DNA from 4 places in the Pseudomonas oplopanacis genome. Region 4 is predicted to be linked to each of the others. Evidence: predicted binding sites of a transcription regulator. Region 4 holds the regulator's gene; each other region holds the start of a gene.
The links. Region 4 encodes FliA, which starts transcription of late flagellar genes. Its sites were predicted from a motif close to CTAAAGTTTNNNNNNNNNNNGCCGNTAA; they were not measured.

Region 1 (7,375 bases), on a different contig from region 4:
CACGCCGAAAAAAATCACCAGCGTGAACACGCCGGGTTTTTTATCGAATTGGGGTCTGGCGCTGCTGCTAGCGGACGCCTGAGCATCGGCGGGGTAGGAAGGAGTAGCCATAACGGACAATCCTGATGAGGTAGGTGTGTCAGTGATAGTCGTTGCTAATTGTTACAGAGAGACTGCGTCAGGTCAGGGTTTGGGGTTTTTGCTTGTCCGTTAATCAGAATTCACTTGGCCAGGCACGACCTGTGGCGAGGGAGCTTGCCCCCGCTGGGCAGCGAAGCGGCCCCCGACTTTCTTCAGTCAAACGGTGTTGGCAGGTTTTGCGACTGATTCGCAGCCGAGCGGGAGCAAGCTCCCTCGCCACAGGGGATTGGTGGTGCTTTGAGGCTCAGTAATCCTGGCGCTTGCGAAACGCCCAGCGTCCGGCCAGCACGGTAAAGGTCGCGACCAGTGCCACCAGAATCCAGAACCCTTCAGGGTCTCCGGACAGAGGGATGCCGCCAACGTTCATGCCAAAGAAACCGGCAATGATGTTGATCGGCAACGCCAGCACCGTGACCACCGTCAACGTAAACAGTGTGCGGTTGCTCTGCTCGTTGAGGTTGGCGGCGATTTCTTCCTGCAACAGCTTGATCCGCTCACCCAGCGCCGTGAGGTCGTTGATGATCAGCGCAAACTCCTCGGTGGACTTGCGCAGCTCCTTGACGTCCTCCTTCTGCAGCCATTGCGGCGGCCGATTGAGCAAGCGCAGCAACGAACCCGGTTCCAGCGCAAGCAGGCGTTGCAGGCGCACCAGCACCCGGCGGTTGGCGCCCAGTTCGGCGCGGTTGGTCGACAGCCGCGAGGACAACAATTCATCTTCGATCTGATCGACACTCAGGCTGGTCTTGCGCACGATTTGCGTCAGCACCTCGCCCTGATCGCGCAGCAAGTGCACGAGCAATTCCAGCGGCGAACGGAAACATTCACCGGCCTTCACCGAGGAACGCAGCTTGTCCACCGAGTGCAGCGGTTGCAGACGCGCGCTGATGATCAACCGACTGCGGGCGCACACCCACAGCGTCGAGACATCCGAGGAGACCATGCTGCTGAGGTTGAACACCACATCGTTGACCACCGCCAGCAAGGCCGAATCCACGTGTTCGATACGCGTCGAGCGCGAACCTTCGTGCAGCGCTTCGAAAAACTCGTCCGGCAATTCCAGATGACTTTTCATCCAGCGCTCGCACGCGGCGTGCGCCAGGTTCAGGTGCAGCCAGAGGAATTCTTCACTGTCGTCGGGTTGTTGCAGGCATTGCAGCGCCCTGGCCGAATCGATCTCGCGACCGCGTTCACCAGGGCGAAAACTGAACCCGTAGAGCAGGCCGAACAGATCCGTGTCGCGATGGCTTTGGTCGATGCTGTGGTTCATGAGTGCTCGCAAGGAAGGCGCCTGTCGCGGGCTTTACAGGTTCACTTGAGCCGCATCATCGCAAGGATTTTTGACAGTGATGTGACAGCTTGATGAAGGCCAAATAGTGGCGCTACCGACGGTCGGAATCGATTAAAGAACCGCTCTGGCACGCCGATCCCGCTTACGTTAACGTGCGCGCCTTTGGCCACGAGCCAAGGTCGCAGACAGGGATGTCCGGACACCTTTCACGCCTTGTTGCGGCGTGTCTCACCCCTGTCATGAGTATCACTCGATGCTGCAAAAATCCCTGAGAGCACAAATCCTCGCTTTGTTGAGCGGCAGCCTGCTGGCGATGTTGCTGATCGCTTTGGCTTGCTTTCACTTCCTGTCCAGCGGTGTTCAGAGCTACGCGAACCTGATCGATGGCCCGTTGCACACTTCCCAGTTGATCGATGAAGCCAACCTGCAATTCAAGGTGCAGGTTCAGGAATGGAAAAACGTCCTGCTGCGCGGCAAGCAACCGGCGGACCTGGACAAATACTGGAAGCAATTCGAAGACCGTCAGCGCGATGTGCAAAGCATCCTCGGTGAACTGGCCGGGCAGAAGGGCATCGAGCCGCAACTCAAGACCCGCATCGAACGCCTGCGTGATGAACACCGCTTGCTTGGCACTGCTTATCAGAAGGGCCGCGATGCCTACGTCGCTGCCGGTGCCGACCCGACTGCTGGCGACAGCGCCGTCAAAGGCGTGGACCGCGCCGCCAGCGATCAGATGAGCGAACTGGTCGCCGAACTGCGCAAGCAGGGCGCCGAGCAGTCGAAGCTGATCAGTGCCGACGCTGACCGCACCGTGTTGCTCGGGATCATCGTGATGCTCGCCTCGGGCTTGCTGGTTGGTTTGTTGAGCCTGTGGCTGGTCAACCGCAACCTGGTCGAACCAATTCGCAAACTGATCGACTATGTGGCGCAACTCAGCCAAGGCAAGTTCGCCGATCGCGTGGCCAGCACCCGTCAGGATGAGCTGGGCAAACTGGCGGTCGCCGCCAATACCCTGCGTGACTTCCTCGCCGACACCTTCAGCCGTTTGCAGCGCAGCGCCAAGGACCTGGACAGCGCCAGCGGCGAACTGAACTCCATCGCCACTCTCATGGCGGGTGGCACCAACGAGCAGTTCAACCGCACCGATCAGGTGGCCACGGCGATGAACGAAATGTCCGCCACCGCGCAAGAAGTGGCCCGCCACGCCGCCGATGCCGCACGCGCTGCCGACGACGCTGACCAGTCCGCGCAGCAGGGCGAAAAAGTCATGCAGGGCACCATCCACACCATCACCCAGATGCGCGGCGAAATCGCCAACACCGCCACGGTCATTCGTCAGCTGGAAACTGACAGCGGCCGTATCGGCAAGGTACTGGAAGTGATTCGCGGCATCGCCGAACAGACCAACCTGCTCGCGCTCAACGCCGCCATCGAAGCGGCCCGTGCCGGTGAAGCCGGGCGTGGTTTTGCGGTGGTCGCCGATGAAGTGCGCAGCCTGGCCCAGCGCACGGCGGCGTCGATCATCGAGATCAACCAGATCATCCAGACTGTGCAAACCGGTGCGGTGGACGCGGCGCAGGCGATTGAAAGCGGGCAGTCACGCAGTGAAGAAAGTGTGCAGCAAGTGACCGAGGCCGGCGCCATGCTGGAGCGCATCACCCAGGCGGTCGAAGCGATTCGCGACATGAACCGCCAGATCGCCACCGCTGCCGAAGAGCAGACCTCGGTCGCCGAGGACATCTCGCGCAACCTCACCGAGATCACCAGCATCGCCAGTACCAATCTGGACAACGTGCAACGCACCGAAGCGGCAAGCCACAACCTGCACGGCTTGTCGTCGCAGTTGAATGACGTGACGGCGCGTTTGAGCGCGTAAGGCCAACGGCTGTGTACCGGCTCGCTTACCAAGTCGGTACACACTCGATCTCAAGTGCGGCTTGGCCATGTCGATGAGGGAGATACCCAACACCCACAGTGGATAAATCCCATGGTCAGCATCACCTCGGTATCGATCAACCAGACCCTCACCACTTCCACCAGCAAAACCGCGATCAGCGATCCCGCCGCCGACACCTCCGTCACCGCCACCACCGCTACGCCTTCCGACGACACTAAAGTGGCCGCCGGTGGCGCTCCCGCGTCGAGCGACAGCAGTTCCAGCAGCAGTGAAGAATCCGATGCAGTGAAAACCTTGCGCAAGCAAATCGCCGAGCTGCAAAAGCAGATGCAGGAACAACAGCAACAGCTGCAAGCGGCCCAGGCGAAACAGGAAGATGCGGACGCCAAAGCGGCTGATGTCGCGGCGGCTCAATCGCAGGTGGCGACCACGGCGGGTTCGTTGCAGACGGCGACGGCGGCGTTGTTGCAGGCGTTGCAGGATTCCGATTCGAGCACGTCGGGTTCGCTGGTCAGTACCAGCGCCTAAGCCTGCACCGGCAGGCTGAAGGTAAACGTCGTGCCCTGTTGCGCAGTCGAGACCACGTCCAGTTTTCCACCGTGGGACTGCGCAATCTGACTGGCAATGTACAAGCCCAACCCGAGGCCGGTCTGCGGCGTATCGCTGGCCGGTCGCGAGTAGGGGCGGAACAGATACGCCAATGCGTCCTCGGCAATCAGCCCCTGATTTTTTACGCTCAGGATGAAATGCCCTTCGTTGATCTGCGCATCGACCTCGACCGGACCTTGGGGATCGCCGTGGGCTACCGCGTTTGCCACCAGATTGGACAGCAACTGGGCGACCCGCTCGCGATCACACGCGACGTTGTGCAAATCGCCGATGGACGAGGTTATGACCCGGTCCGGGTGAACACTCTGAACCTCGGAAATCACATGCCCTAGTACCGCATCCAGATCCGCGCACGGTTCGATGTTCACCGGAATGCCGCTGCCAAAGGAGCCACGGGCGAAATCCAGCACGTCATCGACCAGGCGTGTGGCGCGTTGGGCGCTGGTAAGGATGTGCCGGGCCCGTTGCTGATTGGCCGGCTCAGGGAGTTTGCGCAGGAGCATTTCGGCGCCGGCGCTGATGGCAAACAACGGGTTGCGCAAGTCATGGCCGAGCACAGCGATGAACTGTTCGCGCAGTTGCGAGGTTTCACGTTCCTGCTTGAGCGCCGCTTCGGTGTGCTGCTGGTTTTCTTCAGCTTCGATTTGCAGCGCGAGCATCCGGGCGAAGGATTCCATGGTGCTCTGGATCGTGCTGGATTTGAGCGGCGCCGGGTTGGGATCAAGCGCGCAGATGGTGCCGAAAAAACGCCCGTCGGTGCGGAAGATCGGCACCGAGATGTAGCTTTCGAACTGGTAAATACGCGGTGTGTGGTGATTGTGGTAGAGCGGGTCTTCACTGGCCTTGTCGATCACCACCGACTGGTGGGCCTGACGAATTTCGTGGCACAGGGTCGTGACCAGGTCCAGCTCACCGCCGACCTGCAGGCCGAAATTCAGTTGGTCGAGTACGGCACAAGCGGTCCAGGAGCTTTCTGTCACACGCGCCACCGCGCAGAAGCGCAGGCCCGTCAGCTCGCGGATGACCTGGAGGATCGCCGGCACCGCGCTGATCCGACCGATCGTGGCGATGTCTGCTGCCGCTGTTTGCCCCATCTCGATCAATCCCTGCGTGAACACCGTGGACCGATTCTAGCGGGCTGGCGGCGTGTTGGCGCGCTCTGAATTCGGGATGCAAAAAAAGCCGCACGATTTGGAGATCGTGCGGCTTTATCAGTTCAGATTACTTGTCTTGTTTGTTGCTCAGGACTTTGCCGGTGGCGGCATCGAAATCGACGTCCCATTCCGTGCCGTCAGCCAGACGCAGTTCAACTTCGTATTCGTAGCCGTTGAAGTGGTTGTCCAGGTCCGTGTCGGTGATGGTCGCGCCCGGGTGCAGTTTCAGTGCTGCCTGGTTCATTTCTTCCAGCGGCTTGATCTTGCCGCTCTTGACCAGCTCAGGGATCTGATCGACGCGAACGTCAGCCTGGGCCAGGCCAGCAGTGAGGGTCAGGGCAGCGGCGGTGAACAGGGCAGTCAATGTTTTCATGAGGTTCTTTCCTTGGGTTGTTCCGTTTAAGTGACGCCAGATTAGCTATGGCAACTTAATTCATCCTTAATTCCAGAAAGCCATCGCTCACAGGTTCTGCACAAATCCTGTGGGAGCGTGGCTTGCCCGCGATAGCCGCACCGCGGTCCCGAATCAATACCCGTTGTTCTGCAGCAACTGCGCAACAGTCCCCGCCGCCGGCCGCTTGTAAAACTTCAACAACTCACTCGCCCGGTTAGTAAAGATCCCATCCACCCCGGCATCCGTCACTTTCTGGTAATCCACCGCGTCATCAATGGTGTACACGTGCACCAACAAACCCTGATCGTGGGTGAACTGGTTCATCCACGGTTTCATCAGGTCCGAATAGCTCTGGTCGCCACCTTGGGTCAGCGCGGCGGAGGGGCCGGTGCCGATGGCGCCCTGAGCCTTGGCGTACTCGACCCATTGCTGGAATTCGGCTTTGTCTTTCGGTTCCTGCTTGGCGTAGTACGTGGCTTTGTCCTTGTCGCCGGACTCGGCGAACGTCACCTTGGATTTCGGCTCGATGCTGCCTTCGCCGACCCACAGCAGCAGGATCTTCGGCACCTTCGGCATTTCTTTTTCCAGCAGTTCAAGGCTGCTCTTCTCGAAGGTTTGCAGCACCACCTTGCCTTTGCCCTGACCGACCGCCAGATCACTTTTCGCCAGTTTCGAACCGGCCGGGCTCAGCCAGCCACGGTCCTGCAACTTGTCCTTGAGGTCGCGCTCGATGCCGGGGAATTGCTTCGGCTCCTTGGTCTCGATGTACAGGCCAGGCTTGTGCAGCGGGTTGCCTTGGGCGATGTCGATGATCTCGTCCAGGGTCAGGATTTTCAGCCCGGCGTAGGACGGACGCGCGCGATCCGGGTAAGCCGTGTTGAACCAACTGCCGGCGTCGAGGGTTTTCAACTCGGCCATGGTGAACGCGTTGGCCGGGCTGTCCTTGCGATCAGGGAATCGGGTGGCGACGTCAGTGGTGCGTTGCAGGTTGTTGTCGTGCAGGGCAAACAGCACGCCGTCCTTGCTGCGTTGCAGGTCCATCTCCAGGTAATCGGCGCCCAGGTCGCGGGCCAGTTTGTAGGCGGCCGCGGTGGACTCGGGAGCATCGAACGACGCGCCGCGGTGGGCGATCACCGCCGGGTGCGGAATGCCCAAACGGCTGGCCAGAGCGGTCGGGCCGGGCTCGCTGGCGGCCTGTGCCGGGCCGAGGCCGAGCATCAGGCTCAGCAGCAAGGCGCTTTTGGTGAAGGTAACCGGCATGTCGAGATCCTTTCGCAGAGAGATTTTCAAAGACGTCTCTTTTAACAACTGAGCGCCGCTCGCGCTATCGCCAGACCGACATAAACGTGTTTAAAGGCCATTTTTTCAGCGCCGGTGTGCGCTGGTTTGCAGTACTCTTGGCCACGGCAGTTTCCCCGGCAGAGGGAAACCCGCGTCATTTTCCTTGCGTGTAAACCATCGATCACCGGTCGTTAACGACCTTATTGTGAGGTTTATATGCGCATCACTTCCGAACTCATCTGCCAGGCCGCCGACCAACTCAACGGCTTCGTCGGCCTCAATCGCAAGACGGGTCATTACATCGTTCGATTCAGCGAAGACTCGTTCGGCATGGACGTGGCCGATGACGGCATCATTGCGGTGAGCGAGTTCGTCTGGGCGCCGGGGGCGGGGCAGGTCATGACGCTCAAGCGTGAGCTGATTCAGTTGTTGCTGGATCAGAATATTGATGACCGGATCAATGTTACCGAGCCGTTGCGGGTGTATATGCAGCGGCGGGACGTGCCGGAAATAGTGGCGGTCAGGAGTCTTGTGCGGGGTTGAAGGTTTGCGGTGCCTTGGCTGGCCTCTTCGCGAGCAGGCTCGCTCCCACAGTTGAAATGCGTTCCCCT
Region 2 (7,375 bases), on a different contig from region 4:
AGCATATGGGCCACGCCAAGGATCGGTTTGGTCACGCTGCGGGCCATCAGCCACACCAGTAACAGGCCGATCAATGCGGCCAGCACGCCGAGGCTGAGCTCGACCAGAGTGCCGGTGGTGTTGCTGTCGTCGAGTTGTTTTTTCAGGATTTCGGCCGGGCCGACCAGGACTTTTTCCGGCACGTCGAGCAGCACGCCCCAGGATTTGCCACCGGGAATCGGCTGGAACGGCGCCAGCACTTTCAACTGGTGATCGTTGTGCAGGCTTTCGGTTTTGCTGCTGCCGGCGAGCATGCGGATCAGCTCGGCGCCGTTGGCCTTGTCCACGCTGTCCAGGCGCTGGCTGAGTTTGCTGGCGTCGGCACTGTAGCCGGCGAGCAAACCGACCGGGCTGAGGATGCTGACGTTGGTCTGGCCGTCATAGAGCTTTTTGCTCGCGCCCTGGCTCATGGCCTGCAGGCTGTTGAGGTTGATGTCCACCGACAGCGAGGCGATCACTTTGCCGTTGACCATCAGCGGGAACACGATGCTGGTCATCAGCACGTTCTGGCCGTCGATCACGTAGAAGTACGGTTCGATCACGCACGGCTTGAGCGACGTACGCGGGCAGGTGAACCAGGCATTGGCCGGTTCGCCGCTGGGGCCGGTGCTGGTGTCGGCCATGTCACTTTCCGGCAGCGCCATGGATTTCACTTTGCCCGGAGTCGGCTGTGACCAGTACAGGGCGAAACGGCCCTTGTCGTTGCTGCCGAGCTCCGCCTGGCCGGTGAACAGTTCGTCCTTGCCGTCCAGCGCATTGGCTTCGAACACCAGCGACAGGCCGAGCAGTTCCGGGTTGGCTTGCAGAGCCGACTTGACCTGGCGGGTCAGGTCTTCGCGCAGGTCGAAGGCGTCCAGGAAGCGCTTTTCCGCCTGATCGCGCAGGAACAGCACCTGACGCGAGAAACCATGGCCATATTGATAGGCGTCCATGAACTGCTGGCGAATCAGCAGCGCCTGGTTTTCACCCTGGGATTCGATGCGCGCCTGGGCGGCTTCGGTGAGCATCTCCATGCTTGAGGCTTTCACCATCGCGGAGCTGTGCTCCATGCGGTACAGCGAAAGCCCCACCAGCAGGGTCACGATGCCGGCCAGGCAAAGCCCGGCCAACAGGGTGATTTTCCATTGGATGGAAAGTTGTCTTAGTGACATGGAGACGTCCTTTATTCGATAAATATCTGAGACTTTGCACTGTAGCGGCCGCAAATCTGCTTTCTTTATCCCTTTGGCAAATATCGAAACCCGCGATTGGCTGTGGTGAAAGGGGGGCACTATTGTGGCGAGGGGGTTCACTGTCCGTTACATATCGCCAGACCCTCGCGCTTTGACACCGAGCCCACTCTGCGGCACAGTGCGCGCCCTCTAATAAAACCCATTCCTTAATCCGCTGGCGGCTCTTCGCAGACTGCCGGCTGAGCTCATTTCGCTTGCCTTGAGGTAACGATGATTAATGCTGTAATCGCCGCGGTCGGCATCATGCTGATTCTCAGCCTGTCCCGCGTGCACGTTGTGATCGCGCTGATTGTCGGCGCGCTGGTGGGTGGCCTGACCGGTGGCCTGGGCATCGACGCCACGCTCAAAGCCTTCAACAGCGGCCTCGGCGGCGGGGCGACGGTGGCGTTGTCCTATGCCCTGCTCGGCGCGTTCGCCGTGGCGATTGCCAAGTCCGGCATGGCCCATGCCCTGGCGGACAAGGCCCTGGCGATGGTCGATCGGCAACACGCCAGCGGTGGCGGTCAAGTCAAGTGGCTGCTGATCGGTTTGCTGTGGGTGGTGGCCATCGCTTCGCAGAACATTCTGCCGATACATATCGCCTTTATCCCCCTGCTGGTACCGCCGCTTTTATACGTGCTGACCAAGCTGCAACTGGATCGCCGCTTGATTGCCTGCGTGATGACCTTCGGTTTGATCACCCCGTACATGTTCCTGCCGGTGGGCTTCGGCAACATCTTCCTCAACGAGATTCTGCTGGCCAACGTCGCCCGCAGCGGTGTGGACATCAGCGGCATCAATGTCACCCACGCCATGGGCATTCCGGCGCTGGGCATGGTGTTCGGCCTGGCGGTGGCGTTTTTCAGCTACCGCAAGAAGCGCGTCTATGACCTGGAAAAAATCGAGCAAGTCGAACAGGTCGCGGTGCAGTACAACCCGCTGAGCCTGATGGTCGCGGGCGTGGCCATTGTGGCGGCCTTCATTATTCAGTTGCTGCTGGACTCGATGATCATCGGCGCCCTGGCCGGGTTCCTGATTTTCTCGGTGTCGGGCATTGTGAAGTGGCGTGAAACCGACGACCTGTTCACCGAAGGCATGAAGATGATGGCGATGATCGGCTTCATCATGATCGCCGCCTCCGGCTTTGCCGAAGTGATGAAAGCCACCGGCCAGGTGCAGACGCTGGTGGAATCCTCGGCCTCGTGGATCAACCACAGCAAGGGCATCGGCGCCCTGTTGATGTTGCTGGTCGGTTTGCTGGTGACCATGGGCATCGGTTCGTCGTTCTCCACCGTGCCGATCCTGGCGGCGATTTTCGTGCCGCTGTGCGTGCAGCTTGGGTTCAGCCCGCTGGCCATCGTCTGCATCGTCGGCACGGCCGGCGCCCTGGGTGACGCCGGCTCGCCAGCCTCTGACTCGACGCTGGGCCCGACCTCGGGTTTGAACATCGACGGCCAGCATCACCACATCTGGGACACCGTGGTCCCGACGTTCCTGCACTACAACCTGCCGCTGCTGGCGTTTGGTTGGGTGGCTGCGATGATTCTCTAACCCCGTTCTTCCTCATCACAGTGGACTAAATGTGGGAGCGAGCCTGCTCGCGAAAGCGGTGTATCAGTCAACATCAACATCGACTGGCACACCGCTTTCGCGAGCAGGCTCGCTCCCACAGGGGACCGCGCTCAACTTTTGGCCCGGCGTGCCGTTAAAGCCTTTAACCACGCCAACAAAACCAAAAGAGTGAACCGTCATGCGCATGAGCCTGAAGGCTAAAGTCCTGTCCCTTGCCGTTCTTCCGGTGTTGCTCTTTGCCCTGGTTATCAGCCTGACCACGCTGTTCGTGCTTCAGGAACAGGCGCACAAGGAAGTCGAGGAAACGCGCCAGCGCCTGCTCAACGACGCCAAGGCCACTCTGCAAAGCTACGTGGCCGTGGCCATGACCACGATCAAACCGCTCTACGACGCCGCCGCCCCCGGTGATGATGCCGCGCGGGCGCAGGTGATCAAGTTGCTGTCGAGCATCACCTACGGCAAGGAAGGCTACTTCTTCGGCTACGACTCCAACACTGTTCGCCTGTTCAAGGCCAACAGCCCCGAAGGCGTGGGCCAGAGCTTCAAGGACAACCGCGACCCGAACGGCGTCTACGTCAACCGCGACCTGGTGAAAGTCGCCAAGGACGGGACGCACTACCTGCAATACAGCTCGCCGCTGCCCGGCAACACCCAAGTGCTGGTGCCTAAACTGGGCTACACCGAATACCTGTCGAAGTGGGACATGGCGGTGGGTACGTCGGTCAACCTCGACGGCATCGAAGCGCAAGTCGCGCTGGTGGAAGCCAAGGTTCAGGAGCGCATGGAAGGCGTGCTGCTGAGCATCGTCGGGATTGCCGTGGTGGTGCTGTTGGTGATCGCGGCGGTCGGCATGCTGCTGGCCAACACCATCCTGCGCCCGTTGAACATGATGAAAGCCAACCTCGATGACATCGCTGCAGGCGAGGGCGACCTGACCCGTCGCCTGACCATCACCAGCCAGGATGAGCTCGGCGAACTGGCGGGCTCGTTCAACCGTTTTGTCGACAAGATCCACAGCCTCGTGCGTCAGATCACCGAAATGACCACACAACTGACTGGGCTGGTGAACCAGGTGTCCGATCAGGCCCAGCGCTCAGACCAGGCCATGGAGCGTCAACGTCACGAGACCGATCAGGTCGCCACGGCGATCAACGAAATGTCGGCAGCGGCGCAGGAAGTGGCCAAAAGTGCGCAAAACGCGGCAGTCGCGGCGCAGCAGACCGACGAAGAAGGTCAGGCCGCCAAACGCGTGGTCGCGGGCAGCATCGTCAAGATTCATGCGCTGGTGGACGACATCCGCAGCAGCGGCGTATCCCTGGACAGCTTGCAAAAAGACGTGTCGTCGATTGTCAGCGTGCTCGGGGTGATCCGTTCGATTGCCGATCAGACCAACCTGTTGGCGCTCAACGCCGCCATCGAAGCGGCACGCGCCGGTGAAGCAGGCCGCGGGTTTGCGGTGGTGGCCGATGAAGTGCGGGCGCTGGCCAGTCGCACGCAGATCAGCACCCAGGAAATCCAGAGCATGATTGACCGCTTGCAGGCCGGGACCCAATCGGCGGTGGAAGCCATGCGCCGTTCCAGTGAAGCGGGTGACGGCACTTCCGCCCAGGCCAATGAGGCGGGCGCCTCGCTGGACACCATGGCGCAGTTGATCGGCACTATCAATTCGATGAACGCACAGATCGCCAGCGCTGCGGAAGAGCAAACGGCAGTGGCGGAAGAGATCAACCGCAGCGTGCATCAGATCGCGGTTGCCGTGGACAATGTGGCGGATGAAACCCAACTCGGTGCGCAGACGTCGCGCAGCCTGGCAGACCTCGGCCAGCGCCTCGGCAAACTGGTCGGCCAGTTCCGTATCTGACACTCACAAAACCGGTGGGAGCGAGCCTTTGTGGCGAGGGAGCAAGCTCCCTCGCCACAGGTGATTACGGTCTGTCCCAGTACGGAATCGGCCCAAAGCACTCGACAAAGAAATCAATCACCGTGCGCACCTTCACCGACAACCGTCGGCTGCCCGGCCATAACACCGCAATCTGCTGCGGCTCAAGGCTGTTGGATACCTGAAAGTCCCCCAGCACTGGCACCAGCGTGCCTTCGCGCACCGCTTCACCAATCAGCCACGACGGAAACATCACCAGCCCCAACCCTTGTTCAGCCGCTTGAACCAGGGTGTCGGCGTGGTTGCCGGTGATCGGGCCTTTGACGGAGTAGGGCGTCCAGTCTTGCTGATCCTTGCGGAAAAACCAGCGTTGCAAGCCGGTCGCACCTTTGTAGGCCAGGCATTGATGCGCCGCGAGGTCTTCAGGGCGTTGCGGCGTGCCGTGGCGTTCGAGATAGGCCGGGCTGGCGGCGACTTGAAAGCGGTGCGGCGCGAGGATCCGTGCCTGCATGCTGGAGTCGTGCAGCGGGCCGATGCGAAACAGCAGGTCGGCGCCTTCTTGCAGCGGGTCGATGTAGTGGTCGGTTTGCTGGATATCCAGTTGCAACTTGGGATAGCGCTCGCACAATTGTCCCAGCCACGGCGTCAGGTGCCGTTGGCCGAACACCACCGGGGCGTTGATCCGCACCAGTCCGCTCGGTTCGCTTTGCTGTTCCTGCAAGGCTTGCTCGGCTTCCTCCAGTTGCACCAGCACCAGTCGCGCATGATGACCGAGCATGCGCCCGGCTTCGGTGGGCGTGACGGCGCGGGTGTGACGGTAGAGCAATTGCTGGCTCAGGGCCTGTTCCATCAGTTGGATCTGCCGGGAAATCGAAGAGGGCGCCAGGCCCTCGCGCCGCGCCACTTCGGAAAAACTGCCGTGGTCGAGCACGGCGACAAACAGCCGAAGTGCCTTGAATCCGAGTTCGTTGAGACCGTGCATGTTCGTCCTGCTGTGCGAGTTGCGCAAAAGTGTTGTCAGGATGCTCCCATTTATCGCAAAGCTCTGCCACTGGATAATGCCGGCCATTGTTTCTACAGGCAGGTTTCCCTTATGCAAGCGTCTTCAATTGACACCGCGGTCACCCCCGCGACCAAACCAGGGCTGCGGCTATTGCTGTTGCCGCTGGTGATCCTCGCCGGCATGGGCCTTTCCGTGGAGGCCGGGTTGCTCGGGCCGCTCGGGGTTCAGGTCGGGCATTTATGGGCGACGTTGAGCATCTTCGGGGTCGGCTCGGCGATTCTGTTTTTGCTGCTGTTGTTCAGCGGCCCGCAACAGGGCCCGGCGTTGAACACCTTGCCGCGCTGGCAGTTGATCGGCGGCTTTCTCGGGCCGATCTATGTGGTGGTGCTGACCCTGGCCACGCCGCACATCGGCATTGCAATGACCATGATCGCGATCCTCTGCGGGCAGGTCGGCAAAAGCGTGCTGATCGACCACTTCGGCTGGTTCGGCGCCGCTCGCAAAAAGGTCAACGGTGAACGCTGGCTGGCGTTGCTGTTGATTGTCGTGGCACTTGTTCTGATCGCTCGGGGTTGATGATGAATCTGATTATTTTGTTGGCCGTGATCGTCGCGGCCGGTGCGGTGTTGAGTGTGCAGGCGGCGATCAATGGCCGTCTGGGCGAAACGGTTGGCGTGTTGCGCAGCAGTTTGCTGACCTTCGTGGTGGGCGCGGTGGTCACCGGGCTGCTGATCCTGTTTTTCGAACCGGCGCAGGCCGTGAGTTTGTTGGACGTACCGAAATGGCAGCTCAGTGGCGCGCTGTTTGGCGTGGTGTACATGATGGTCATGGTCGGCGCGGTGCCCAAGGTCGGCACGGCGGTGGCGACCGTGGCGGTGATTGTCGGGCAACTGGGCATGGGCATGCTGATCGACAATTTCGGCTGGCTGGGCAATCCGGCCATCGACCTGTCGAACAGCCGGATCGTGGCGATGGTGTGCCTGGGGCTGGCGTTGGTGTTCATGTATCGCAGCAGCACCCGGCAGGCCTGACACAAACTCCTACACTGGTAAGACGGGCCGCGTGTGCGGCACCCCGACGACCACACCAATGGAGTCCGACTCATGATCAGCAGTGACAGTATCTGCGATTGTCCCAAATGCTCGTGCAAGCTGGGCGAGCATCCGATAGCGCGCCACGGTAAACACTATTGTTGCGAAGCCTGCGCCAAGCACCATGAACATGGCGAAGAATGCTCCAGCAAGGGCTGCAAGTGTGCTCATGAGAAGTAGTGCTTAAACCTGATCAGAAGGATGAGTGTGGCGAGGGAGCAAGCTCCCTCGCCACAGGTATTCATTTGTTCTGTTTTATTAACTCGTCGGCCGCCACTTCACATTCTCGACCCCGAACTTTTCCGCCATCGGTTTGCTGGTCTTTTGCACCTTCTCTCGGCCGAATCGCGGGATCCTGCCCACTCCGGCGTCGCAGCTTGCCCAATGCCAAGCCTCCGCGTTGTCCATCTTGTCCAGGCGGATGATGAATGACTTGGGGACGCCATGAAGGGTGTATTCAATGACGAATAGTTTTGCGTTGTTCATAAAGCCCGTATTCCTCCCTGTGGTAATAGAAGGATCGTTGGGGTTACGGAAAATTCAGTCTTATTGTCAGACGGCGGCGGCCAGTGGCGACAAG
Region 3 (7,375 bases), on a different contig from region 4:
GTCGCGCCAGTGGTGACGCCTGTCGAGAAACCGGTTGAGCCCGTTCCCGAGCCTGTCGTAGAACCGGAACCTGTTCCGGAACCAGAACCGGTGCCCGAACCAAAACCAGTGCCGCCACCCAAGCCGGTCCCGCCTCCAAAACCGGCCGCGCCGCCACCGCCACCGCCACCACCGCCGCCACCTCCAGCCCCGACGCTGGACAACTACGCGTGCCGTAAAAAAGCGCCGGATGCCGTGCCTCCGCAATTTGTGGTGGTACTCGACACCTCGGGCTCGATGGACTTGAACATCAGGTCGGTGAAATCCGATGAGGACTGGTTCTTCGGCAATGAGATGAACAAGTACCTGGACGTGAACCGCACCCGGGCGATCTTCGCCAAACCCAGTCGCATGGACGTCGCCAAGGACTCGCTGGCCGGCATGATCAACGGGCTCGATCCGAAGATCGACACGCGCCTGATCACCTTCGCCGGTTGCGAAAGAACACCGGACCAGGGCGTGTTCAGGTTCGGCGACCGTCAGCGGTTGATCAACGGGATCCGCGGCCTGGTGCCCAACGACGGTACACCGCTGGCCGACAGCCTGGCCTATGCGGCGAGCACGGTCGACGGGCGCAATAACGATGCGGTGATCGTGATGTTTGTCGACGGTGAGGACGGTTGCCAGAAAGACGCTTGCGCGGTGTCCCGCCGAATCGCCAGGGAACAACCGCGCCTGAGGGTCAACGTAGTGAAAATCGGCGCCGGTGGCCCGTCACGCTGCATCGCTGAAAACACCGGTGGCCGGGTTTACAGCAGCACCAATGCGGCAGAACTGGGTAGCCAGCTGAAACAGGCGACCAAGGAAGTGTCGAGCAATGCCAAGTGCGACTAGCCGGGGATTTATCCTGAATTGAGGTGATCCCATTCGCGAGCAGGCTCGCTCCCACAGGGGTTTTGTGTCGATCACAAATCCAGTGTGGGAGCGAGCTTGCTCCGGGCGGCGTTCCGACGAAAGCTATTTCAGCGGCGCCTCAACGAAACCGGTCAACCTCCTGGCGCAAGTCCGCCGCCAGGCTTTCCAGTTCCTTGGCCGTCACCGCCAAGTTCGACACCACCTCACGCTGCTCACTGTTCGCCAACGCAATACTCTGCAGGTTGCTGCTCAGCAACGTCGCAGTGCTGCTTTGCTCCTGAGTCGCGGTGGTAATCGCCGCAAACTGCTGACCGGCGGAACGGCTCTGCTCATCGATCCGCGCCAGAGCTGAAGCCACATTGGCGTTACGCGACAGGCCTTCCTGCATCAACACATTGCCCTGCTCCATGGTGCTGATGGCATTGCCGGTTTCCTGCTGGATGCTGCTGATCATCCCGGAAATTTCGTCAGTGGCCTGACGAGTGCGCGACGCCAGGTTACGCACCTCATCGGCCACCACTGCAAAGCCACGGCCCTGCTCACCGGCGCGGGCCGCTTCGATGGCGGCGTTCAGCGCCAGCAAGTTAGTCTGCTCGGCAATCGCGGTAATCACGCCAACGATGCCGCCGATTTCCTGTGAGCGCTGGCCCAAGGTGTTGATCACCGTCGCGGTGCTGTTCAGCGCACCGGCGATTTGCTCCAGCGATGCAGAGGCTTCGTCCATCGAGGTACGACCGATCTGGGTTTGCTGGGCGTTTTCCTGGGCCAGGCGCTGAGTGCTGCCCATGTTGTCGGCAATGTTCAGGGACGTGGCGCTGAATTCCTCCACGGCGCCGGCCATGCTGGTGATCTCGCCGGACTGCTGCTCCATCCCTTCATAGGCACCACCGGACAGACCGGACAATGCCTGGGCGCGGCTGTTGACCTCGGCCGAGGCCTTGCGGATGTGCTCGACCATGGTCGACAGGGCCTGGCTCATCTGGTTGAACGCGCGGGCCAGTTGACCGATCTCGTCATTGCTCGCCACGTTCAGGCGCACGCTCAAATCACCGGCGCCCAACGCTTCGGCCTGACGCACCAGATCACCCAGCGGCGCGAGTTTACTGCGCAGCAACCAGACGGCCGATCCAACCGCAATCAACATTGCCAGCAGACTGCCGATGGCCAATTGAATGCCGACACTCCAGGTCACCGCGCTGATTTCAGCTTTTGGCATGCTCGCCACGACCGACCAGGGGCCGCCATCGAACGGCACGGACACGCTGTAGAAATCCTCGGATTTGTCGCTCCAGAACTGGCCTTTGCCCGGTGTCTTCGCCAGCCCGACGATGGCCGGGACGGCTTGATCCAGTGCTTGCACACCCGAAATCGGCACCAGCCATTTGCTTTGCTCATCGAGCAACGCCAAGGAGCCGGTCTGGCCGATACGGAAACGCTTGAGGTTGTCGAACTGCGCGTTCTGCGCGTCGGTGTAGTCGAACCCGACGAACAGCACGGCAATCACTTTGCCACTGCTGTCGCGCACGGGGGTGTATTGCGTCATGTAGGAGCGGTCAAACAGCAAGGCGCGACCGACGTAGCTCTGCCCCGCCATCAAGCGTGCATACGCCGGGTGAGCATGATCGAGCAGCGTGCCGATGGCGCGGTTGCCGTCCTGTTTGGTCAGGGAAGTGCTGACCCGGATGAAGTCTTCGCCGCTGCGCACAAACAACGTCGCCACACCGGCGGTCATTTGCTTGAACTCGTCGACTTCCTTGAAGTTGTTGTTCAACACTTCGCTACCCAGGTGCAAGCCCGGGGTCTGCGTGCCCGCCACGGCCACCGGCTCATCCGGATGCACGCTCAGACCGACGCTGAAACGCTTCTCGAACAGACCGGCCAGGCGCTGGGTGCTTTCACGCAAGGTGCCGTGAAAGGTGCTCAGCTGATCGGCCAGCAACCGGGCTTCACTGGCCAGGTGCTCTTCGCGGGTGGCGAGGTTGGCAGTGTCCAGCGAACGCAGGGCGAACACGGTACTGCCAGTGATGACAATCGCCAGTATCACGGCAAGCGCAAGACCAAGCTGTGAGGCGATCCGGGCACGGGGTTGAGACATGACAGCTCCTGGCCGAGCAACCTGATCCTGCTTGATCGGGCTGAACACTCAGCAAAATTTTCCAGATAATGGGGAAAAGCGTCGAACCTGCACGAAGGTTCCACCTGCAGATTTTCGGCGGCAAAACTGAATACTTGAGTAATTAGCAGGGATATGGCGCAAGGCCTCTACTGCGAGGGCTCTATCGATTCAGCTCAGACGCTGCACAACCGGCAAATCCATAGCCCGGACTTCACCCAGCAGGAAATCGCTGAGCCGGCGCAAACGTTCACCTCCGGGGCGGGTTTTCGGCCAGACCAGGTAGTAATTCTCACCGCTGGCCACCGCCGTCGGCCACGGCAGGCTCAGGCGTCCCTGCGCAACATCCTCCGCCACCATCAGCAAATCCCCCATGGACACGCCGTAGCCGCGAGCGGCGGCGATCATGCCCAATTCCAAGGTGTCGAACACCTGGCCGCCCTTGAGCGAGACCTGATCGGTCAGGCCCATGCGGTCGAGCCAACTGCGCCAGTCACGCCGATCCGGTGTCGGGTGCAACAACTCGGTGCTGGCCAGGCGCGTGACGTCCCACGGCTGATCGTTCAGCAGATTCGGCGCGCCGACGGGGATCAGCTCCTCGGGGAACAGCAGCGTGGCCTCCCAGTCCGGCGGAAAATGCCCGCTGCTGAGGATCACGGCGCAGTCGAACGGTTCCTGGTTGAAGTCCACCGAGTCAATGTCCATCCAGGCGCTGGTCAGCTGCACTTCATTGCCCGGTTGCAGGTGCCGGAAACGGCTGAGCCGCGCCAGCAGCCAGCGCATGGTCAAGGTCGACGGGGCTTTCATGCGCAGGATGTCGTCTTCGGCGCGCAAGGTATTGCAGGCGCGTTCCAGGGCGGTGAAACCGTCACGAATGCCCGGCAGGATCAACCGCGCCGACTCGGTCAGTTGCAAGTTGCGCCCACTGCGGTGAAACAACCGACAGGCGAAGTGCTCTTCGAGGGTACGGATATGCCGGCTCACCGCGCTTTGAGTGATCGACAGTTCTTCAGCCGCGCGGGTGAACGAGCTATGCCGCGCCGCCGCTTCAAATGCGCGCAAGGCATACAAGGGAGGAAGACGACGGGACATGAGGAAAGCTCCTATAGCGCAATCCGGCTACCGTAGCAGAATCTGTCCAGCATGAGTCTGACTCATGCTACCCATCCTTTTTATCCCTTTGTGTTAACCCCGTGAAGCGCCGAGAATCGACGCTTTCTAGACCTCTTTGATAATCGAGCGTGATGACCATGAAGCATCCAGCGCGTATTGAACTCTGGGCCATCCTGCGGCTGGCGGGGCCGCTGATTGCCTCGCAGTTGGCGCACATGCTGATGGTCCTCACCGACACCCTGATGATGGCGCGCTTGAGCCCCGAAGCGTTGGCCGGCGGTGGTTTGGGTGCGGCGACTTACTCGTTCGTGTCGATTTTCTGCATCGGTGTGATTGCGGCGGTCGGCACGCTGGTGGCGATTCGTCAGGGCGCGGGCGACATTGTCGGCGCGGCACGACTGACCCAGGCCGGATTGTGGCTGGCGTGGTTGATGGCGCTGGTGGCCGGGTTGTTGCTGTGGAACCTCAAACCGGTGTTGCTGCTGTTCGGCCAGACCGAAACCAACGTCCACGCTGCCGGGCAGTTCCTGACGATCCTGCCGTTCGCCCTGCCCGGTTACCTGAGTTTCATGGCGTTGCGTGGTTTCACCAGCGCCATCGGCCGCGCAACGCCGGTGATGGTCATCAGCCTCGGCGGCACCGTGGCCAACTTCCTGCTCAACTATGCGTTGATCACCGGCATGTTCGGCCTGCCGAAAATAGGTTTGATGGGCATCGGTCTGGTGACGGCGATTGTCGCTAACTTGATGGCCGTGGCGCTGGCCCTGCACATCCGCCGGCATCCGGCGTATGACGCCTATCCGTTGCGCCAGGGCCTGTCGCGGCCGAACCGGCAGTACCTGAAAGAGTTGTGGCGCCTTGGCCTGCCGATTGGCGGCACGTACGCGGTGGAAGTCGGGCTGTTTGCGTTCGCGGCGCTGTGCATGGGCACCATGGGCAGCACGCAACTGGCGGCGCACCAGATCGCCCTGCAGATTGTGTCGGTGGCGTTCATGATTCCGGCGGGGATGTCTTATGCGATCACCATGCGCATCGGCCAACATTACGGCGCCGGGCAGTTGCTGGATGCGCGGTTGGCCGGTCGGGTCGGTATTGCCTTCGGCGCGGCGGCAATGCTGGGGTTTGCGATGGTCTTCTGGCTCCTGCCGAATCAGTTGATCGGCCTGTTCCTCGATCACAACGACCCGGCATTCCGCCCGGTGATTGAATTGGCTGTGAGCCTGCTGGCGGTGGCGGCGTGGTTCGAGCTGTTCGATGGCACGCAAACCATCGCCATGGGCTGCATACGCGGGCTCAAGGACGCCAAAACCACGTTCCTGGTCGGGTTGGGCTGTTACTGGCTGATTGGCGCACCGGCCGCATGGTGGATGGCCTTCCACTTGCACTGGGGGCCGACCGGAGTCTGGTGGGGGTTGGCGCTGGGGTTGGCGTGCGCGGCGGTGAGTTTGACGCTGGCGTTTGAATGGAAGATGAAGCGGATGATTCGGCAGGAGCCTCAATCCCAAGGCTTCAAGATCGCTCAGGCCGAATGAAATCCCGCGAGCATGTATGGCGAGGGATCTTGCTCCCTCGCCATACATGCTCGCTCCCTCAGGGGTATGTGGTTAGTTCACGACTTCCAGCACTGGCAGCTGATCGCTGCCGTAGGTCAGGTACTCAACCAGATCCGCCAGCGGCAACGGCTTGCTGATCAGATACCCCTGCACTTGATCGCAACCAAACCCGCGCAACAGATCCAGTTGTTCCGCGGTTTCCACGCCTTCCGCGACGACCTCAAGATTGAGGTTGTGCGCCAGGTTGATCATCGCGTGGACCAGTTTGCGGTTCTCTTCACGTTCTTCCATGCCACCGACAAAGCTCTTGTCGACCTTGAGCAAGGCGATCGGCAGGCTGTTGAGGTGCACGAAGGACGAGAACCCGGTGCCGAAGTCATCCAGCGAAAAGCGCACGCCCAAACGTCCGAGGGCGTCCATGGTTTGCTTGACCAGATCGCTGCGGCGCATCACCGCGGTTTCGGTCAGTTCGAACTCCAGCCACTGCGCTTCGACGCCGCGTTCGGCAATCAACCGGCTCAGCGTGGAGAGCAATTGACTGTCCTGGAACTGCCGGAACGACAGGTTGATCGCCATGTGCAGCGCCGGCAGACCCTGTTCGCGCAAGGCCTGCATGTCCCGTAGCGCACGGGAAATCACCCAGTAACCGAGCGGCACGATCAAACCGCTTTGCTCGGCCAGCGGCACGAATTCGCTCGGTGGCAGCAAACCGCGCTCGGCATGGCGCCAACGCACCAGGGCTTCGAGGCCCACGATCTGGCCGTCTTCAAGGTTCAGGCGCGGCTGGTAATGCAGCTCCAGCTCGTCACGACGCAAGGCCCGGCGCAGTTCGCTTTCAAGGTCGGCCATGCTGCGGGCGTTGCGGTTGATGCGTTCGTTGAAGATGTGGAAGGTGCAGCCTTGGGTGCTCTTGGCTTGCTGCATGGCGATGTGCGCGTGCCACATCAGCGGGTCGGCGCCGGCCTGGGCACGGGCGTGGGCGATGCCCAGGCTGGAACCGATCAACAGGCTTTCGCCGTCGACCCAGTAAGGTTCGGCCAGCGCTTCGGTAATGCGCTCGGCCATCCATTCGGCGCGCTGCGGCGCGCGGCGGGTGTCGATCAGCAAGGCGAATTCATCGCTGCCCAGGCGCGCCAGTTGATCGCCGGCCTCAAGCTGGCTTTTCAACCGCGCGACCACTTGCAGGATCAAGCGGTCGCCCGCCTGGTGGCCAAGGGCATCATTGGCGTGTCGGAAGTTGTCGAGGTCAAGGTGACCGAGGGCCAGGCCACGGCCGTCGTTTTCCGCCAGACGCGCAGCCAGCAGGGTCTGGAAACCCTGGCGGTTGGCGATGCCGGTCAGCGGATCTTGCTCGGCCAGCCGTTGCAGGGTGTGTTCCAGCAGGCCGCGTTCGCGCACATGCCGCAGGCAACGACGCAGCATCCCGGCATCGAGCAGGTCGCGCACCAGCCAGTCACTCACACCATCGGGCGGCATCAGTGGCTCGTGTTCGAGCAATAACACCGTCGGCAAGCTGCAACGGCCGGGTAGCGGCTGAAGTGCAGGAACAGTCAACAACACCGCGTTGCGGTTGTCATCGAACAGACTGCTGACCGACTCCCAGCTCGGCGCGCTGATGAGCACGGCCAAGCTCCCCATCGGAGCCAGACACTCGCGCAACAACGCTGCCCACGCTGGCTCTTCGGCCAGTAGCAGCAAACGC
Region 4 (7,375 bases):
AAGAGCTGCTGCCTTCGCCGGCTCGCGCCATGGAGACCAAGGAACTTGGCTGGGATGACGTCACGCCTATCGACATGATTGGCCTGGAAGTCGGCTATCGCCTGATTCCGCTGGTGGATCGCAATCAGGGTGGTCAACTGCTTGCGCGGATCAAGGGCGTGCGCAAGAAGCTGTCCCAGGACCTGGGCTTCCTGATGCCGACGGTGCATATCCGTGACAACCTCGACCTGGCGCCGAGTGCCTATCGCCTCACGTTGATGGGGGTGATCCTGGCCGAGGCCGAGATTTACCCGGATCGCGAACTGGCGATCAACCCGGGGCAGGTCTACGGTACGCTTAATGGCATAACCGCCAAAGATCCGGCTTTTGGCCTGGAGGCGGTCTGGATCGAAATCAGCCAGCGCGCCCAGGCGCAATCACTCGGTTACACGGTGGTCGATGCCAGTACCGTGGTAGCCACGCACTTGAACCAGATTCTGTACAAACACTCCAGCGAACTGATCGGTCACGAAGAAGTCCAGCAACTCATGCAATTGCTGGCCAAAAGCTCGCCTAAACTGGCTGAGGAATTGGTGCCGGGCGTGGTTTCGCTGTCGCAGCTGCTCAAAGTGTTGCAAGCGCTGCTGGCCGAACAGGTGCCTGTGCGGGACATTCGCAGCATTGCCGAGGCGATCGCCAACAACGCCGCCAAGAGTCAAGATACTGCCGCTTTGGTGGCCGCTGTGCGGGTCGGCGTATCCCGCGCAATCGTCCAAAGCATTGTAGGCACTGACTCCGAGCTACCAGTGATCACCCTGGAGCCAAGGTTGGAACAGATATTGCTCAATAGTCTTCAGAAGGCAGGACAAGGCTCGGAAGAGGGCGTTCTGCTGGAGCCAAGCATGGCAGAGAAGCTGCAGCGCTCGTTGATCGATGCGGCGCAGCGTCAGGAAATGCAAGGTCAACCGGTGATTCTGCTGGTGGCCGGCCCGGTTCGCGCCATGTTGTCGCGATTTGGCCGACTGGCAGTCCCGGGTTTGCATGTGTTGGCTTATCAGGAAATCCCTGACAACAAGCAAGTGACCATCGTTGCGACAGTAGGGCCCAACGGCTGAGGTAGTGGTTTATGCAAGTTAAGCGTTTTTTCGCCGCCGATATGCGTCAGGCCATGAAACTGGTTCGTGATGAGCTGGGCGCCGATGCCGCCATTATCGGCAATCGCCGGATTGCCGGTGGTGTCGAGCTGACGGCTGCGCTGGATTACAAATTGTCGGCGCTGGCCCCGCGTGTTCCGAACATGGAACTCGAGGATGAGCTGCGCAAGACCCAATCGCGCATCGTCACTGCCCAGGCTGAATTGAGCCTGCGTGGCGATGGCGAGACCGAAGGCGACAAGACCACCAATCGCCAGTTGTTCGCCGGCCTGCCACTGACCGCTGCCGAGCCACTAATCGAACCGACCTACGCCGAACCGCGTCGCTCCGCGCCTGCTCCGGCACCGGCTGCTGGCGGCGTGGATCCACGTGCGTTCGACTCGATGCGTTTCGAGCTCAACAGCCTGCGCGAACTGATGGAAGTACAGCTCGGTTCGCTAGCCTGGAATCAGCTGCAAGGTAGCCGTCCGGCCCAGGCCAACCTGTGGCGTCGCCTGCAACGCATCGGCCTGTCCGGCCCGTTGTCGCGCGATCTGTTGGCGATGATCGGTGATATCGATGAGCCTCGTCAGGCCTGGCGCATGTTGCTGGCGCACCTGGCGCGGATGATTGCTACCCCGGAAGTCGAGCCGCTGGAAGAAGGCGGCGTGATTGCCATGGTTGGTCCTGCCGGCATGGGCAAGACCACCACCCTGGCCAAGCTCGCAGCCCGTTACGTGCTCAAGTACGGCGCGCAGAACATCGCGCTGGTGAGCATGGACAGCTTTCGCATTGGCGCCCAGGAGCAGCTCAAGACGCTGGGGCGCATTCTCAATGTGTCGGTGACCCACGTCGATCCGGGCCAATCGCTGGTTCAGGCGCTGGAGCCACTGCTGCGCAAACGCGTGGTGCTGATTGATACCGCAGGCCTTCAGGCCAGCGATCCAGCCCTGCGCATGCAGCTCGAAAGCCTGGCCGGGCGTGGCATCAAATCAAAAAATTACCTGGTGCTCGCAACCACCAGCCAAAAACAGGTTCTAACAGCCGCTTATCATAGTTACAAACGCTGCGGGCTCGCTGGCTGCATCCTGACTAAACTGGATGAAACGGCAAGTCTCGGCGAGGTGCTGAGCCTGGCGATCAGTCATGAATTGCCGGTGGCGTACCTGACCGATGGCCCGCGGATCCCGGATGATTTGCATCTGCCGCGCCGTCATCAGTTGGTCAGTCGCGCCGTAAGCGTACAAATGCAGGAAGAACCCAGCGAAGAAGCCATGGCTGACATGTTCGCTGATATTTACCACAGCCCGACCAAGCAGGTTGGCTAAGGTAGTAATGAACAGTTTTTGTACCTACATCGATGGTCTGCCATGCATTGTTCCATTTGCGAACGCGCAGCCAGTAATGTGGCCTCCGTCTATGCAAGACAAGGTAAAGAAATAACATGGGCAGCATGCATCCCGTACAGGTGATCGCGGTGACCGGCGGCAAAGGTGGCGTCGGCAAGACTAACGTGTCAGTGAATTTGTCGCTGGCCCTGGCTGAGCTCGGCCGTCGCGTCATGCTGTTGGACGCTGACCTGGGCCTGGCGAACGTTGACGTCCTGCTGGGACTGACACCCAAACGTACCCTGGCCGACGTGATCGAAGGCCGCTGCGAGCTGCGCGACGTTCTGTTGCAGGGCCCGGGCGGTATTCGAATCGTTCCGGCCGCGTCTGGCACCCAGAGCATGGTTCATTTGAGCCCGGCTCAACACGCCGGACTGATCCAGGCCTTCAGCGACATCGGCGACAATCTCGACGTATTGGTGATCGACACCGCTGCGGGCATAGGTGACTCGGTAGTCAGTTTTGTTCGCGCAGCGCAGGAAGTCTTGCTGGTGGTCTGCGACGAGCCGACCTCGATCACCGACGCCTACGCGCTGATCAAACTGCTTAACCGCGATTACGGCATGAACCGCTTCCGCGTCCTGGCCAACATGGCCCAGAGCCCGCAAGAAGGTCGCAACCTGTTCGCCAAGTTGACCAAGGTCACCGACCGCTTTCTCGACGTGGCCTTGCAATACGTCGGCGCGGTGCCTTACGACGAAAGCGTGCGCAAGGCTGTGCAGAAACAACGTGCCGTGTATGAAGCCTTCCCGCGTTCCAAGTGCGCCCTGGCGTTCAAGGCCATCGCGCAGAAAGTTGATACCTGGCCGCTGCCTGCCAACCCGCGCGGGCACCTTGAGTTTTTCGTCGAGCGCCTCGTGCAACAGACCGCAGGACCCGTCCTATGACAGCCAGTGGCTACAACCTCTACAAGAAGTCGGCACGTGACGCGCAGTACGAGCTGATCGAGCGTTACGCGCCACTGGTCAAACGCATTGCTTACCACTTGCTGGCCCGTCTGCCGGCCAGTGTCCAGGTTGAAGACCTGATCCAGGCCGGGATGATCGGCCTGCTTGAAGTGTCGACCAAATACGACGCCAGCAAAGGCGCAAGTTTCGAGACGTACGCGGGCATACGAATCCGCGGCGCCATGCTCGATGAAGTACGCAAGGGGGACTGGGCGCCACGCTCGGTCCACCGAAATACCCGTATGGTCAGTGACGCAATTCGCTCTATTGAAGCTAAAACCGGCCGTGACGCTAAAGATCACGAGGTTGCGGCCGAACTCCAATTGAGTCTCGACGATTATTACGGGATTTTGAACGACACCCTGGGCAGCCGCTTATTCAGTTTCGACGATCTGTTGCAGGACGGCGAACACGAAGGGCTGCATGAGGATGGCGCGAGTGCTCATCTCGAGCCGTCACGCGATCTGGAAGATGAACGCTTCCAGGCGGCGCTGGCGGACGCGATTGCCAATTTGCCGGAGCGCGAGCGACTGGTGTTGGCGCTGTACTACGACGAAGAGTTGAATCTCAAGGAAATCGGTGAGGTCCTGGGGGTCAGCGAATCGCGGGTCAGCCAGTTACACAGCCAGTGCGCGGCCCGTTTGCGGGGGCGTTTGGGGGAGTGGCGAGCGCGCTGAAGGCAGTGTGGGGACACTGCGAACGGGGCTGGTGCGGATTTGAACGGCACCGGTCGCGATCTGTTGTGCTCCAGACAGTCATCGAGTGAATTGCCGAATTGATTGAAATGGCGCGTCCAGGTGCTGGGCGCGTTTAAGACTGCTTGGAGGTCGAATTGGACAAGAACATGAAAATCCTCATCGTTGATGACTTCTCAACGATGCGGCGGATCATAAAAAACCTGTTGCGTGACCTTGGGTTCACCAACACGGTCGAGGCTGACGATGGCACTACTGCCATTCCGGTTCTCAACAGCGGGAGCATCGACTTTCTGGTAACGGACTGGAACATGCCTGGCATGACCGGTATCGATCTGCTGCGCCACGTGCGCGCCGATGAAAAGCTCAAGCACCTGCCAGTGCTGATGGTGACCGCTGAAGCCAAGCGCGAGCAGATCATCGAAGCGGCCCAGGCCGGCGTAAACGGCTATGTGGTCAAACCCTTCACGGCCCAGGCGTTGAAAGAAAAAATCGAGAAGATTTTCGAACGCATCGGTTGATCCACTGCGCCACGGGGGAGCTATGGAGCATAAAGAATCTTCACAGGGCGATTTTGAATCGACCCTGAAAAAACATGCCGTCGAACTGGTCGCCAGCCTTGAAAAAGGCAGGTTCGGCGAGGCTGTGCAACTGATCCATGAGCTCAATCAGACCCGTGACCGTGGCCTGTATCAGGAAGTGGGCAAGCTCACTCGCGAGCTGCACAGCGCGATCGTCAATTTCCAGATTGACCCGAACATGCCGCAAGCCGAGGAAGTGTCGCAAATCACGGACGCCACCGAGCGCCTGGGGTATGTGGTCAAGCTGACCGAGGCCGCGGCCAACCGCACCATGGACCTGGTGGAAAGCGCCACGCCGCTGGTCAACAGCCTGAGCGAAGAAGCCCAGGCGTTGAGCACGGACTGGAGCCGGTTCATGCGCCGCGAAGTCGGGGCTGAAGAGTTCCGTGAGCTGGCCCGCCGCGTCGACGGTTTCCTGACACGCAGCACCGAGGACAACCGCACGGTGTCGAGCAACCTCAACGACATCCTGCTGGCTCAGGATTACCAGGACCTCACCGGTCAGGTGATCAAGCGCGTGACCCAGTTGGTCACCGAAGTTGAAAGCAATTTGCTCAAGCTCGTCCTCATGGCCAGCCAGGTAGACCGCTTTGCGGGTATCGAACATGACCGTGAATCGATGCTCGCCGAAAAAGATCCACAAAAACATCTCTCTCAGGGTGAAGGTCCGCAGATTCATGCCGATAAAAGAGAAGACGTTGTGTCCGGTCAGGACGATGTGGACGATTTGCTATCCAGCCTGGGATTTTAGCGTTTCAGCATTCTAGGTTTTTTAGGTTTTTAGACCTGTAGGAGCACCCCCTTAATGAGCTTCGGCGCCGATGAAGAGATCCTTCAGGATTTCCTGGTTGAGGCCGGCGAGATTCTAGAGCAACTGTCCGAACAACTGGTCGAGCTGGAAAGCCGACCGGATGATGCGGACTTGCTCAATGCAATTTTTCGCGGTTTTCACACTGTAAAAGGGGGCGCCGGCTTCCTCCAGCTCAACGAGCTGGTGGAGTGCTGCCACATCGCCGAGAACGTGTTCGACATCCTGCGCAAGGGTGAGCGTCGCGTCGATTCGGAACTGATGGACGTGGTCCTCGAAGCGCTGGACGCGGTGAACAGCATGTTCGGCGAAGTCCGCGAGCGTAGCCCGGTCACCGCTGCGACACCTGAATTGCTGGAGGCCCTGGCCCGTCTGGCCGAGCCGCAAACCGCAGATGAAGCTGCACCGGTTGCTGAAGTGGTTGAAGCACCTGCCGCCGAAAGCGAATCGGGCGACATCACCGATAACGAATTCGAACAACTGCTGGACTCGCTGAATGCCGTCAAGGCTCAGGCCGAAGCGCCAGTGGCTGCACCAACGCCTGCCAGCGATGCCGCTGCCAGCGACGAAATCACCGATGCCGAGTTCGAGTCATTACTCGATCAACTGCACGGCAAAGGCCAGTTCGCCGTCGACGCCGTGGCCCCAGCGCCAGCGGCACCGGCTGCGCCGAAAGCGGCGGGCGACAGCTCCGACATTACCGACGACGAATTTGAAGCTCTGCTCGATCAGCTGCACGGCAAGGGCAACTTTGCGGTGGATGCGCTGGAGTCGGCCATTGCTTCGGTACCAGCTACACCTGCGCCAACCGCAGCGGCGGCGGGCGGGGATCTGATCTCCGATCACGAGTTCGAATCGCTGCTCGACGAATTGCACGGTAAAGGCAAGTTCACCGACGTGGCGACAGGCTCTGTTGTCACTGCTGCGGCGCCCGTTGCCAAGGCAGCGGCACCCGTGGCCAAGGTGCCAGATCCAAAAGCCGAGGCACCGAAAGTCGAGGCGTCGAAACCGGTTGCCGCCGCTGCACCGGCCCCGGCCCGTGCTCCGGCTGCGCCGCCGCCGGAAAAACCGGCGAGCGAAGCCGAGACCACCGTGCGGGTCGATACCGCGCGTCTCGACGAAATCATGAACATGGTCGGCGAACTGGTACTGGTGCGTAACCGTTTGGTTCGCCTGGGTGCCAACAGTGCCGACGAGGCCATGTCCAAGGCTGTGTCGAACCTCGACGTGGTCACGGCTGACCTGCAAACCGCGGTCATGAAGACCCGGATGCAACCGATCAAGAAAGTCTTCGGACGCTTCCCGCGTCTGGTTCGCGACCTGGCTCGCCAGCTCAAGAAAGAGATCAACCTGGAACTGGTCGGCGAAGAAACCGACCTCGACAAGAACCTCGTCGAGGCCCTGGCCGACCCGCTGGTCCACTTGGTGCGCAACGCGGTCGACCACGGCATCGAGTCGCCGGAAGAGCGCGAAGCCTCGGGCAAGTCCCGTGGCGGCAAGGTGATCCTTGCAGCGGAACAGGAAGGCGACCACATCCTGCTGTCGATCAGCGATGACGGCAAAGGCATGGACCCGCACGTCCTGCGTTCCATCGCGGTAAAACGCGGTGTGATGGACAAGGACGCGGCGGATCGCTTGAGCGACACCGAGTGCTACAACCTGATTTTCGCGCCTGGGTTCTCGACCAAGACCGAGATCTCCGACGTGTCGGGTCGTGGCGTGGGCATGGACGTGGTGAAAACCAAGATTTCCCAGCTCAACGGTTCGATCAACATCTACTCGACCAAAGGCCAGGGCTCGAAGATCGTCATCAAGGTCCCGCTGACCCTGGCGATCATGCCGAC

Region 1: ACWKV5_RS14080 (methyl-accepting chemotaxis protein) is a predicted target of FliA. The motif match lies at 1,541-1,568, and genes of this name have one in related genera.
Region 2: ACWKV5_RS19655 (methyl-accepting chemotaxis protein) is a predicted target of FliA. The motif match lies at 2,932-2,959, and genes of this name have one in related genera.
Region 3: ACWKV5_RS13860 (methyl-accepting chemotaxis protein) is a predicted target of FliA. The motif match lies at 3,101-3,128, and genes of this name have one in related genera.

The regions. Positions count from the first base shown of each region.
Region 1 covers NZ_JBSKHV010000006.1:14,032-21,406, reverse strand. The annotation lists gene ACWKV5_RS14090 (inorganic phosphate transporter) at 1-111, opposite strand, end outside; gene ACWKV5_RS14085 (transporter) at 386-1,408, opposite strand; gene ACWKV5_RS14080 (methyl-accepting chemotaxis protein) at 1,683-3,305, shown strand; gene ACWKV5_RS14075 (hypothetical protein) at 3,417-3,854, shown strand; gene ACWKV5_RS14070 (GAF domain-containing sensor histidine kinase) at 3,851-5,029, opposite strand; gene ACWKV5_RS14065 (PepSY domain-containing protein) at 5,157-5,462, opposite strand; gene ACWKV5_RS14060 (glycerophosphodiester phosphodiesterase) at 5,616-6,743, opposite strand; gene ACWKV5_RS14055 (DUF2025 family protein) at 6,981-7,307, shown strand.
Region 2 covers NZ_JBSKHV010000010.1:44,573-51,947, forward strand. The annotation lists gene ACWKV5_RS19645 (methyl-accepting chemotaxis protein) at 1-1,190, opposite strand, end outside; gene ACWKV5_RS19650 (Na+/H+ antiporter family protein) at 1,485-2,801, shown strand; gene ACWKV5_RS19655 (methyl-accepting chemotaxis protein) at 3,001-4,683, shown strand; gene ACWKV5_RS19660 (LysR family transcriptional regulator) at 4,748-5,683, opposite strand; gene ACWKV5_RS19665 (DMT family transporter) at 5,795-6,280, shown strand; gene ACWKV5_RS19670 (DMT family transporter) at 6,280-6,735, shown strand; gene ACWKV5_RS19675 (metallothionein) at 6,808-6,975, shown strand; gene ACWKV5_RS19680 (DUF6555 family protein) at 7,054-7,281, opposite strand.
Region 3 covers NZ_JBSKHV010000005.1:335,388-342,762, reverse strand. The annotation lists gene ACWKV5_RS13865 (vWA domain-containing protein) at 1-873, shown strand, start outside; gene ACWKV5_RS13860 (methyl-accepting chemotaxis protein) at 1,013-2,989, opposite strand; gene ACWKV5_RS13855 (LysR substrate-binding domain-containing protein) at 3,179-4,099, opposite strand; gene ACWKV5_RS13850 (NorM family multidrug efflux MATE transporter) at 4,258-5,652, shown strand; gene ACWKV5_RS13845 (putative bifunctional diguanylate cyclase/phosphodiesterase) at 5,725-7,375, opposite strand, start outside.
Region 4 covers NZ_JBSKHV010000002.1:660,622-667,996, forward strand. The annotation lists gene flhA (flagellar biosynthesis protein FlhA) at 1-1,094, shown strand, start outside; gene flhF (flagellar biosynthesis GTPase FlhF) at 1,106-2,440, shown strand; gene fleN (flagellar synthesis regulator FleN) at 2,557-3,387, shown strand; gene fliA (RNA polymerase sigma factor FliA) at 3,384-4,124, shown strand; gene ACWKV5_RS07415 (chemotaxis response regulator CheY) at 4,292-4,663, shown strand; gene ACWKV5_RS07420 (protein phosphatase CheZ) at 4,686-5,474, shown strand; gene ACWKV5_RS07425 (chemotaxis protein CheA) at 5,529-7,375, shown strand, end outside.